DNA from 2 places in the Geothrix sp. PMB-07 genome. Region 2 is predicted to be linked to the other one. Evidence: riboswitches for the same ligand, from Rfam matches in the RefSeq annotation. Region 2 holds a riboswitch; the other holds the start of a gene.

The links. A riboswitch is a leader RNA that binds a small molecule or an ion and turns the genes downstream of it on or off. The one in region 2 is predicted to bind cobalamin.
Region 1: another riboswitch for cobalamin. It lies ahead of Q9293_RS01960 (TonB-dependent receptor); the one in region 2 lies ahead of Q9293_RS14730 (ribonucleoside-diphosphate reductase subunit alpha).

Annotation. Positions count from the first base shown of each region.
Region 1 covers NZ_CP132333.1:448,067-453,968, reverse strand. Annotated here, with positions in the region: gene Q9293_RS01980 (DoxX family protein) at 1-362, opposite strand, end outside; gene Q9293_RS01975 (helix-turn-helix domain-containing protein) at 524-862, shown strand; gene Q9293_RS01970 (hypothetical protein) at 899-1,408, opposite strand; gene mtnP (S-methyl-5'-thioadenosine phosphorylase) at 1,408-2,283, opposite strand; cobalamin riboswitch at 2,321-2,548, shown strand; gene Q9293_RS01960 (TonB-dependent receptor) at 2,620-4,686, shown strand; gene Q9293_RS01955 (ABC transporter substrate-binding protein) at 4,686-5,537, shown strand; gene Q9293_RS01950 (iron ABC transporter permease) at 5,534-5,902, shown strand, end outside.
Region 2 covers NZ_CP132333.1:3,370,136-3,376,037, forward strand. Annotated here, with positions in the region: gene Q9293_RS14725 (ribonucleoside triphosphate reductase) at 1-378, opposite strand, end outside; gene Q9293_RS14730 (ribonucleoside-diphosphate reductase subunit alpha) at 375-2,741, opposite strand; cobalamin riboswitch at 2,874-3,078, opposite strand; gene Q9293_RS14735 (hypothetical protein) at 3,163-3,594, opposite strand; gene Q9293_RS14740 (FAD:protein FMN transferase) at 3,591-4,301, opposite strand; gene Q9293_RS14745 (FMN-binding protein) at 4,298-4,828, opposite strand; gene Q9293_RS14750 (hypothetical protein) at 4,828-5,902, opposite strand, start outside.

The DNA of each region.
Region 1 (5,902 bases), 1.3 Mb from region 2:
AAGATCGAATAGACCACTTGGACACCCAGGGTGTGCCAATCGCTGCGCAGAGCGGTCCCCGCCACAAGCGCGACCATCACCAGCGAACCTGCCCTCAGGGCCCACCGGGTCTGCCAACCAAGCACCAGCAGCAGCCCGATGCCGCTCTCCAGAAACGGAAGGGCCAGACTGAACCCCAGGGCCGCGAATTCTGGAACCGGTGTGCCGGCGAATTGTGAAGCGATGGTTCGAGCGAAGGCCTGCGGGTGGGGAAGCCTGACCAAACCGTGCAACAGGATATTCACGCCGAGGCTCAGACGGAGGATGGCATAGGCCGCCCTCCGTTCTTTCGCCGCCGCTGGCAGGGTGGATTCCCGGGACATGAGAGCTCCTCAGCAAATCGCGCTCCCCGGAATGGGGACGGGGCGGAAAGCCCCGGATGCGCGGTTCTGGAAGCTTGCGAAGGCCCAGGCAACTGAACAAGTACGCACATTTTTGATAGGTGGTTCCCATTTGTATACTGAGGGCTTCCACTGGAGTCGCCATGGACCTGCCACCTGCCGACCGCGAAGCGATCTGTCCGGTGCGCGCCGCCCTCGATCTCATCGGAGGCAAATGGAAGGGCCTTGTGCTCTTCCACCTGCTGGAAGGCCCGCTGCGATTCAACGAGGTGCAGCGTCGGCTCCACGGTGTCACTCAGCGGATGCTCACCTTGCAGCTGCGGGAACTCGAAGCAGATGGCCTCATCCACCGCGAGGTGTACCCGGTGGTTCCTCCCAAGGTGGAGTATTCCCTCACGCCTCGCGGACGCACGCTGGAGCCCATTCTGCGGGCACTGCGCACCTGGGGCGTCGAGCATCTTTCACTGAACCAGGCCATTTAGGCTTCAGGGATCCCGCGCTGCGAACCCGGAAGGATCTTACGGCTCCGACTCCGCCGAAGCGCCCGGGTACTCAGTTGGGGGTTCCTCGTTGGGGATGGGTTCATCGCCTTCGGCCAGTGCGGAAAATCCCACCTCCCGCATCCGCACCGCATCCTTGTAGGCCGCCAGGATGGCTGTGCGGATGCGGAGGTACGAGGTTTCGGTGACCTTCGTGTTGAAGGTGAGGGTGGCCACCAGGTAGTCACGGCCATCGGGCATGACCTGCGGGGCGCTCACCTGCACCTGGGGCTGCATGATGGTGCCGGAACTGCCCTCACGCAGACGGTTGGAAAGGGCCTCGCACCAGGCCTGCAGCTGCGGCGTGAGGACCAGGCCCTCCACTGGGGATTCCAGCATCACCCGGCCGTAGAGCGTGAAGAAGAGGCGCAGCTGCGGCGGATCAAAAGAATGGTTGAGGTAACCCGACATGCTGGCGATCTGCTGGAAGTCCTTCAGCAGCGCCTGCAGCTTGGCGCTGGGCTGTGCGGGCCCCTGGGGCTTGGCCATCAGCCCACCACGCCGAATCCATACTTCGCCACCAGCAGGTCCAGCCGCTGGCGGGCTTCGGGGGTAACGGCCTCGGGCGCCGAGAAGAGGGCGGCCTTCAGGGCCTGCCCGCAGGCGCAGGAGCGCGCTGAGCCCGAGAGCTGCGGCACCACCTTGCGAAGCAGACGCTGGGCCTTGTCGACGTTGGCGTGCATCACTTCCAGCACTGACGTCGCGTCCACGCCTTCCTCCTCTTCGCGCCAGGCATCGTAGTCGGTCACCAGGGCGATGCAGGCATAGCAAAGCTCCGCCTCGCGGGCCAGGCGCGCCTCGGTCACCTGGGTCATGCCGATGAGGTCGGCGCCCCAGCTCTGATGCAGACGGCTTTCGGCCCGGGTGGAAAAGGCGGGGCCTTCCATGCACACATACAGCGCATCGCTCTCGATGGGCAGGGCCAGTGCTCGACCCGTGTCCAGCAGCGTCTTCGTCGTGTGGGCGCAGGTGGGTTCCGCAAAGCTCACGTGGGCCACCAGCCCCTCGCCGAAAAAGGTGTCTTTGCGATGCCGGGTCTTGTCGATGAACTGCCCGACCAGCCGCAGCTCTCCGGGCTTGTGGCGGGCCTGCAGGCTGCCCACGGCGGAGACCGAGATGAGACGCTCGACGCCCAGGGATTTCAGGGCCCAGAGGTTGGCGCGGTAGTTCACTTCGCTGGGCGTGAAGCGGTGCCCCTCACCATGCCGCGCCAGGAAGGCCACGTGTGCGCCATCCAAGGTACCGAGGTGCACGGGCCCGGACGGTTCGCCAAAAGGCGTATCCACATCCACCGCCTGATCGAGGGCCAGGCCCTCCATCCGGTAGAGACCACTGCCGCCAATGATGCCGATGGGTGCTCGCATGGGGCCATTGTACTTGCCGAAGGCCGTTCCGCTGTGCTTCCCTTGAGGTTCTGACAATTCACGTGTTGGATGTTCGGGAAGCAGGTGAGATTCCTGCGCTGCCCCGCAACGGTATGCACCACGCCAGGCCAACTTCAGGCCAAGCCAGTCCGGCGTGAGACCTCAAGCTCGAGTCACTGGGAATCGTCCCGGGAAGGCTCGAGGGGAGCTGCAAGGCCCCTGTCGCGTGCGAGCCCGGAGACCGGTCCACCACCTCACCCCCCGTCGCGGGAACGGGCTGGGCCATGTCCCCTCCGGGGAGATCCGCCCCGCCGCCGCGACGTCATGCGTGGAGGCATGATGGGTCATTCCCGCGTTCTCTTCTCCCTGGCAGCCCTGTCTGTCCTTTCCCATGCCGCCGGCGCCGGAGTCAGCGCCGGGGCCAGCGCCGAACCCGACCGCAAGCCCGGCGAGGCCACGGTCACCGTCAGCGCCGAGGCGCAACCGGTGGAGGTCACCCGCACCCCGGCCCCCGTGCGCATCGTCGAAGCCGACGAACTGGCCCGTCTGGGCAGCCGCACCCTGGCGGAGCTGCTGGAAGTCCTGCAGCCCGGCGCGGTCATGCCCAGCGGCGGCCCTGGCGCCACTGCTTCGGCCTTCCTCAATGGCACCCTCAGCCGCAATGTGGTGGTGCTCCTGGATGGCCTGCGCCTCAACGATCCCACCGCCGTGAGCGCCGATCTCGGTACCCTCAGCCTCGTGGGCATCAGCCGCGTGGAGCTGGTGCTGGGCCCATCCTCCGTGCTCTACGGCAGCGATGCCATCGGCGGCGTCATCGCGCTCACCAGCGCAGGTCGCGGCGGCGACGGTTTCCACGGCCAGACGGGCCTGAAGGCGGGCACGGACAACCTGCGAAGCGCCACGGCCCAGGTGCAGCTGGCGGGAGCCCAGGGCTGGCTCGCCGCGGGCGGCGAAGCCACGAAACAGGACAACGGCTTCCCCAATGACGCCTTCCGCCAGGCCGGCGGTTTCCTGCGGCTGGGCACCAAGCTGGGCAGCGCCGATCTCATGGGCTTCTACCGCAACAGCGGCCAGACAGCTTCTGTGCCTTTCACCACTGTGGCCCCGCCTCCGACCTTCGCCACCACCCGCGCCTACCAGCCGGGCCGCGAGACCAAGGCCCGCCAGGAAAACTGGGGCGCCAGCCTGAAGTGGCCGCTGGCCCCTGGCCTGGTGCTGGAGAACACCCTGCAGGCCCTCTCCGGCAACACCAGCGATCCCAACGGGCCGCTGCGTCAGCAGACGGACCGTGATTTCCGCCGGGTGGAGGATCAGCTCACCCTGCACTGGACCCCCTCCACCGCCTTCCGTCTGTCGGGCCGCCTTGAAGGCCGCGAAGACACCAGCCACGCGAAGAACTACTACGACCCCTCCACCTACGCCGCCGTGCTCTACCGGGGCGAAGGCCGGGACCTGGCGGGCGCTCTGGAAAGCCGCTGGACCCTTCTCGAGGGCCTCGACTGGGTGGCGGGCGTGCGCCGCGACGCAGGCCACCGTGACCTCACGCGCCTGAGCACGGGCGAGCGCAGCCGCGCGGGCGAAGCCGAAGCCGGCACCTGGCGCTCGGGTCTCAACTGGACCGTGACGCCGGAGCTGCGCCTCTACGCCAGCGCGGGCCAGGGGTTCCGCATGCCCAACACCACCGAGTTCGCCCTCAACGCCCAGGCCGAAGCCCAGGACAAGAAGGCCTACGCCATCCTGCCCGAGCGCAGCCGCACCTTCCAGTTAGGCGCCACGGGCCTGCTGGCGGGCCACTGGGAATACCGGCTGGAAGCCCAGCGCACCCGCATCAACGACCTGCTGGCCTACGTCTACGACACCAGCTTCGCCTTCCCGCCCCTGTTCACATCCCATTACTCGAACCTGGGTTCCATCCAGGCACAGAGCCTCGAAGGGGCCCTGGGCTGGCGCGGCGGATCGGAGGTGGCCTGCGGCTGGGATGTGATCCTGCGCAGCCAGGACACCCGCGACCTCGACCACAACAGCGACGGCCAGCGCTACGGCCAGCAGAACACCGCCATCGTGCGGCATCCCTTCTTCACCGGTGCCCTGTCTGCCTTCGCCCAGACCAGGACCTGGCGCGCCGACCTGCGCTTCGACCGCGTGGGCTCGCGCTACGACCTCAACGACACCAGCTACAAGGTGATCGCCGCCAAGCCCTACCGAAACCTCAGCCTGGGCCTGTCGCACGAGCCCGTGAAGAACCTCACGGTGGCCCTGCGGGGTGAGCACCTGCTGCAGCCCAAGCAATCGGTCCAGGATTGGCTCAGCGGACGCTACGATCAGAACGGCGACGCTGCCCTGGTCTACGGCTTCCCCGCCCCGGGCCCCCGCTGGTCCCTGGCCGCAACCTGGAGGTGGTGATGGTTCGCTCGTTCCTGTCCCACAGCTTGGCCCGCATCCTGCCCTGCCTGCTGGTGGTCGCCCTGCCCCTGCTGGCAGCCAAACCCCAGCGCGTGGTCAGCCAGGCCGTGGGCACGGACGAGCTGCTGCTGGCCCTGGCCGATCCCGGCCAGATTGCCGCCCTCAGCCACATCAGCCGCGATGGCCGCTTCAGCCCCGTGGCTGAGGAGGCCAAGCGCTATCCCGCCATCAAGGACAGCGATGCGGAAAGCGTGCTGCGCCACCACCCCGACCTGGTGCTGGCCGCGGGCTTCACCCGCCCCGAGACCCTGGCCCTGCTCAAGCGGGCCGGGGTCCGGCTGGTGGTGATGGACCGCTACGAAACCATGGAGGATGTCTACGCCAGCCTGCGCCTGCTCGGCAAAGAACTGGGCCAGGAGGCCCGGGCCGAGGCTGTCATTGCGCAAACCAAGGGCCGCGTCGAAGCCCTCGCCGCGCGGCTGAAGGGCGTCAGGCCCGTGCGCGTGGTCAGCGCCGGCATCTACCCCTTCACGTCCGGGGCCGGCACCACCTTCCAGGACCTCTGCGATCACGCCGGGGCCCTGAACGTGGCCACCGAGGCCGGACTCAAGGGCCATGCACCCACGCCATCAGAGAAGCTGCTGGTCTGGAACATCGAGGCGCTGGTGGGCTCCGGCGACGAAGGCACGAAGGCCCTGCTGGCGGGCATCCCCCACTACCGCGCCCTCCCGGCGTTCAAGGCCGGCCGTGTGGTGACCCTCCCCGGTTCCGTCATGTCGAGCGTCTCGCACCACCGTGTTGAAGCCTATGAGACGCTCGCGCGGGCCCTGCATCCGGAACGCTTCCGGTGAAGACTCGCCTCGCCATCCCCCTGCTGCTGGCCCTGCTGGTGCTCACCTTCCTGGCCTCTCTGGCCTTCGGTGAACTGCGGCTGAGCTTCGGACAGGTGGTCTCGGCGATCGCAGGGCATGGCGATGAGGTGGCCCGCACGGTGGTGCGTGACTTCCGGTTGCCCCGGGCCCTGGTGGGCATGGCAGTGGGTGCCGCGCTGGGCGCCAGCGGCGTGGTGATGCAGGCCTTCTTCCGCAATTCCCTGGCCAGCCCCGGCCTGCTGGGCGTCAGCAGCGGCGGGGCCCTGGGCGCCGTGGGCGTGCTGGCCATGGGGCCCCTGCTCGGTTTCACCGCTGTCGCCATGTGGGCCCTGCCCCTGGCCTCG
Region 2 (5,902 bases):
ACCCACATCCAGCAGGGTTCTCCGGTCTTCCCGAAGGCGCCGGTGCTGATCCCGGTAGGCCACGAAGGCCCGGAAGGAGCGGAGGTGGTTCGCATCCACCAGCACCTGCTCCAGGGTGTCCTGGATCTGTTCGATGTCGGGGGACTGATCGGCATGGCGATGCCGGATCACCTTGGCGGCTCTGGCCGTCAGGAGGTCGGCCTCCTCCTTGTCGAACTCCCCCGAGGAGGCCCCGGCCCGGGCCAGGGCCGAAGTGATCCGGCGGAGGTCGAAGGCTTCACTATGGCCATCCCGCTTGATCACATGGGTGGGGAGGGGAAGCGCATGTTGAGCAGAAACCGGCTCGACGGCGTCGGGTGTGACCAGGGTGGCGCTCATTGGCAGGCCTCGCAGGCTTCGGGGTTTTCGAGCGAGCAGGCGATGCCTTCGGCCTCCGTGAAGGCCGCCACGGTGGTCTTCGCGATGCGCGTGGCCGGTCGGCTCCGCAGGTAATAGGTGGTCTTCAGGCCTTGCTTCCAGGCATGGAAATACATGCTGCTGAGCTTGGGGATGCTGGGGCTCTCGACGAACAGGTTCAGGCTCTGGCTCTGATCGATGAAAGGCATTCGAGCTGCCGCCAGGTCGATGAGGGCCCGCATGGGCAGCTCCCACGCCGTGCGGTAGAGCGTTTGCAGATCAGCCGGAATCCCCTCGATGCCCTGCACGCTGCCTTCGTTCTGCTTCAGTCGGTTCCGGAAGGCCTCGGTCCACAGCCCCCGCTCCTGGAGGGCCTTCACGAGGTGGCGGTTCACCTGGATGAAGTCGCCGCTGAGGGTCTCGCGCTTGTAGAGGTTGCTCACCTGCGGTTCGATGCATTCGCCGCAGCCCACGATGGAAGCGATGGTGGCCGTCGGCGCGATGGCGATCATGAGGCTGTTGCGCACCCCATGCTGGAGGATCCTCGCCCTCAGGGCTTCCCACCGCTCGGGCTCCGACACCGTTGCCCCGAAGCCCTCATGGTGGAAGGCCCCCTTCGAGAGGCGGGTTTCCGCAAAGGCTGGGTGCGCCCCGTGCTGCTCCGCCAGCGTGCAGCTCGCCTCCAGCGCCGCCAACTGGATCGTCTCGGCAATCCGGGTCGAAAGGGCCTGGGCCTCTGGAGCGTCGAAGGGCAGGCCCAGGGTGAAGAAGACATCCTGAAGCCCCATGAATCCCAGGCCGATGGGCCTCCAGCGGTGGTTTGAAGCCGCCGTTCCGGGAATGGGGTAGAGGTTCAAGTCGATCACCCGGTCCAGGCTTGGAACCACCTGGGCGACGGTGGCCGCCAGGCGCTCGAAGTCGAAGCCTTCAGGCGTGACATGGCGGGCCAGGTTGATGGAACCGAGGTTGCAGACGGCGGTCTCGGCGCCATCGGTCACCTCCAGGATTTCCGTGCACAGGTTCGACAGGTGCACGGTGCCCCCGCCCGCGGTCTGGTTGCAGTTCCGGTTGCTCGCATCCTTGAAGCACATCCAGCCATTTCCGGTCTGGGCCAGGGTGCGCATCATGCGGGCATAGAGATCCCGCGCCTTCACCTGCCGCTGGAACAGGCCTTCCTTTTCGGCGGCTTCGTAGGCCTGCTCGAAGGCCTCGCCCCAGAGGTCGCACAGGTGCGGCACCACCTTGGGATCGAAGAGGGACCACGCCCCGTCGGCTTCCACGCGGCGCATGAAGAGGTCCGGAATCCAATGGGCCAGGTTCAGGTTGTGGGTGCGCTGGGCCTCGTCGCCCGTGTTGTCCCGCAGTTCCAGGAAGGCCTCCACGTCGGCGTGCCAAGGCTCCAGGTAGATGCAGGCGGCCCCCTTGCGCTTGCCGCCCTGGTTGACGGCAGCGACGGAGGCATCCAGCGTTTTTAGCCAGGGCACGATGCCGTTGCTGTGGCCATTGGTGCCCTGGATGAGGGAGCCCCTGGAGCGGATCCGGTGGAACGCGAGGCCGATGCCGCCGCTCCACTTGGACAGGAGCGCCACATCCTTGTAGCGGTCGTAGATGGCGGCCAGGTCGTCCGCCGGAGAATCCAGCAGGAAGCAGGAGCTGAGCTGCTCGCGGCACGTCCCGGCGTTGAAGAGGGTCGGAGAGCTGGGCAGGTACTCCAGTCGGGAAAGCAGGCCATAGAGCGTGAGCGCCTCGTGGATGCTGGCCGCCAGGGCGCAGGCGATGCGCAGAAAGAAGTATTGCGGCGTCTCGATCACCGCGCGGGCTTCCGGGTGCTTCAGCAGGTAACGGTCGTAGAGGGTGCGAAGGCCGAAGTACTCGAAGGCATCGGTCCGCTCTGGATCCACGGCATCGTCCAGCTTGCGGCGGTGGGCCTCTGTGAAAGCCAGCAGCCGATCGCCCACAAGCCCAAGGTCGTAACCCGCGCGGATGCTTTGGCTGAAGCTGTGGATGCCCTGGTTCTCCACTTCCTTGTCGATGCAGGTGGCCAACAGCCGGGCGGCCAGTTGCGAATACTGGGGTTCTTCCGTGGTGAGGCTTGAGGCGGTTTGGATGCTGAGGGCATCCAGTTCCTTGGTGGTGGCGCCATCGAACAGCCCGCTGATGGTGCGAGTGGCCACACGGATGGCATCCACATGCGGCAGGTCATGGCAGCTGCGGCCAATGGCGCGGACGATCTTGTTCAGATCCACCGGCTCCAGGTCCCCATTGCGCTTGCGGACCTTCATCGTCGTGGGGGCAGACGCGTCTCTGGAGGCCGCCGGGGCCTCCCGTTCCAGGAGCCTGTCCATGGATTCCTCCGAAGGCCCCCAGAGGTGGGAGCCGACATGGTGTGGGATGGGATGGAACGGGCTTGCACCCTCGAAAGGGGGGACAGGCTCGGATTCCATGGCGGGTGGCTTTCCCTCGAAGCAACACGCACCGCCTTGCGGCGGATCCATGGCAGGTCTTCGGACTTGTGGGCGCTCTGGAGATCCAGGTTCCTCGGGTCCAGCTTCCCGGCTTTCGCGAAGCCAGTGCTGTTGAACCCTTGTTCCCACTTACCGCTGCGGGGCAGTGCCGGAGTCGCACCGGCTTCCCTTTTCAAGCCCGGGTCGCCCCGGACTCACCAATGGATGAACCCCAAGATGTGGCATGCGGCGGCAACGGTCAACACCAAATGCAGTGGCCCACTCCGCCTTCCATCCAATCGTCCAGCCTCAGATGAATGGGTCAGGGCCTCAGGCTTCTCCGCCGGTGCCAGACGAGCCAGCCCACCAAGACGATGCCAAGCCCCGAATGCACCAAGCCCGCGGGAGGGCGGGCTTCCGGCGAAAGGAGATAGGCCATGCAGAAGCCAAGGGCGGCGCAGAGAGCCGCCAGGACCACCAACCCGAGGCCACTGGCGCGACGGGTTCCCACCACCCACCCGCGGCCCATATGAGCGGCCGCAAGGGCGCCAAAGCTGAACAGCAGGCCCCAGGCTGCCAGGCCGTGCAGGCGCATCAGCCGGGCCTCCCAGGGGCTGGGGAGACCCAGTTCGCCCACGGGCCCCCGCAGGTAGTGCTGGCCCAGCCACGTCAGCCCTGTGGCCAAAGCCCCGCCCAGAGCCGTGAGCAGAGTGGCCCGCAGCCAGAACGGCAGTGGGTTGGCGCTCGCGGTCACTCGTGGATCCATGCCTGGGCCTCGTACTGATCCAGCAGGGTACCAGCCGTCATTCCGGTGAGGGCGATCACCTTGGTGAGAGCATCTGCCGGTGCGCAGCGCGGCGCGGCCACCGTGACATGACGGGCGGCGGGCTGGCCGCAAAGTCGGCCCGGATCGTCGACCGGAAAACGACTGGTGGCCAGGGCACCCTCACTGATGAGAGCCCAGGGGCGCAGGCCGCCTTCCCGCTCATCCCGCAGCCCCACTGGCAGTTCCAGGCCCTGCACGCGCAGATCACCCCCGGCATTCACCCACCCGGCCGACGCCCCAGCTTCAAGCAGGGCTTCCAGCCCGCGGTCCACGGCTTCACCTTTGGCAATGCCACCGAGGTCGATCTGCGCCCCGGCGTCCATCTTCAGCAGGCCATCCTCCACCAAGCTCCAGCGGCCCGTGCCCTGAGTGATGTCGAAGCGTCCCTCGCTGGCGGCCGCCAGATCGCGAGCCAGGGCAAGCACGCGGAAGGTCCAGGGATGGATCCTGAGGTGTGATCCGGCACGAGCGGCATTGAATCGCCCGACATCGCTCGCCGCCAGATGCTTCGACATGAGGCGCTCGATCTGAGCTACCGCCTGAAAGGCCGCCTCGATCGCCCCCTCGCATCCGGCTGGCGCACCCACCTCCACGAGGGTGCCCAGATGCGGGCGGGCCCGCCGCAGCCAGGTCACGGAATCAGACCTGATCGGCGGGCCCCATCCACCAGCAGCACGGCGCGCTTCACGCCCTCCGTGACATGGGTGCAGGAGAGGGTCGCCCCGCTGATGTTGGCGATGTCCTGGCCCACCTTCAGCGTCGCGCTGGCCCCGCGCCCCTTGAACTGGCGACGCCAGGCTGGCATGCGCACCTCATGTCCGTGACTCTCACGGTAGGCGAGGATCTCGACCTGAGTAATGGCACCCTTGGCGTCCATGCCGACGGCGAAGGTGATGCGCTCGAACTTTCCGATGACCTCATCCACCACCAGAAACCCCTGGCAGGCATTGCCCACGTAGGCCACTTCCAGGCTGCCGCGAAAGGGTCCGGTTTTCTGTTGGAGCGCCTCCAACCATGGTGCGCGGGCATCCAAGGTCTTCGGTTCGGCCCGCGCCCCGGGAAACAGGAGGGCGCGGACCTGATCATGGCTCAGGTAGTCCGTGGCGAACAAAGAGGCCGGCACCAGCGCGCCTGCCACCGCCGGAACCAGAACCACCCGCATCAGAACGACCAGCCCAGGCCCAGGCTTACGCGGTTCTGGGCGGTGTCCTCGGTGTAGCGGCGCACATCGGCCTTCACGACCACATGCTCGTTGAGGCTGAAGTTGAGGCCAGCAGTCCAGACTTTGTCGGTCTTCCGGGCCTCGGGGGTCAGGCCGGGGCCCAGGTCTTCAAAGGTCTTCGCCGTGTTGACGGACTCATACCGCACGAAGGGCGCCAGGGTGTAGGTGCCTCCCAGCGGCAGGCGGTAGGCCGCCTGGAGGTAGCCACCCTCGAACTGCTTGGGCACCAGGTAGGGGTTTCCCACGCGGGGTGTGTTGAAGGCCTTGGTGTCCTGGATGCGACCCTGGGCGAAGAGCGCGGTGAGATCGAAGGCGCCTGGGTTCCAACGGGCGTGCACATCCCACAGGCTCACGCCGAGATCCGGGGTGCCCGCCTGTCCCTGGCCGCCTTTGCCAGTGAAGAAGGATCCCCCCAGCAGGAAGCCGGGAATGCCTCGCCAGTTCAGGGCGCCGAACACTGCGAGGTCATGAGACTTGGCCTGAGCCATCTCCTGATGCACGGAGCCGAGGGGGGATTCCACGGATTCAGCCGAGGTGGCATCCCACTTAGTGACGTTGAAACCCGTACTCACCCCGCCCTGCAGGGTGAGGCCATTGTCGAACACGGCGTAGAGCTGCACCCCGCCTTCCCGCCAGGTGGTCGGGATGATGGCGGTCTCCACCAGGTTCCGCTCCACCCCGTAGTAGGCGGTGGGCTCGTGGTTCTCGTTCAGGAAGCCCACGGGCATGAGGAACAGACCCGCGCGGAAACCCCAGGTGTTGCCGATCTGGTGCTCGATGAAGGCCTGCTCGACCTCCACCTCACCCGGATCGTCGGCCGAACTCACGGCGTGCTCCACCTCCAGCTCGGTGACCAGTTTCGTGCGCTCGTCAAAGCGGTGGGTGATCCCCAGCACGAGTCGGCGGATATCCGCCGTGTCCTGGGTGCTGTCCTTGGAGAAGTGGTTGAAGACGATCTCCCCGTAGCCCCCCACGGTGGTGGCCGAGGCCTCCTTCGGCACGAAGCCTGGACCG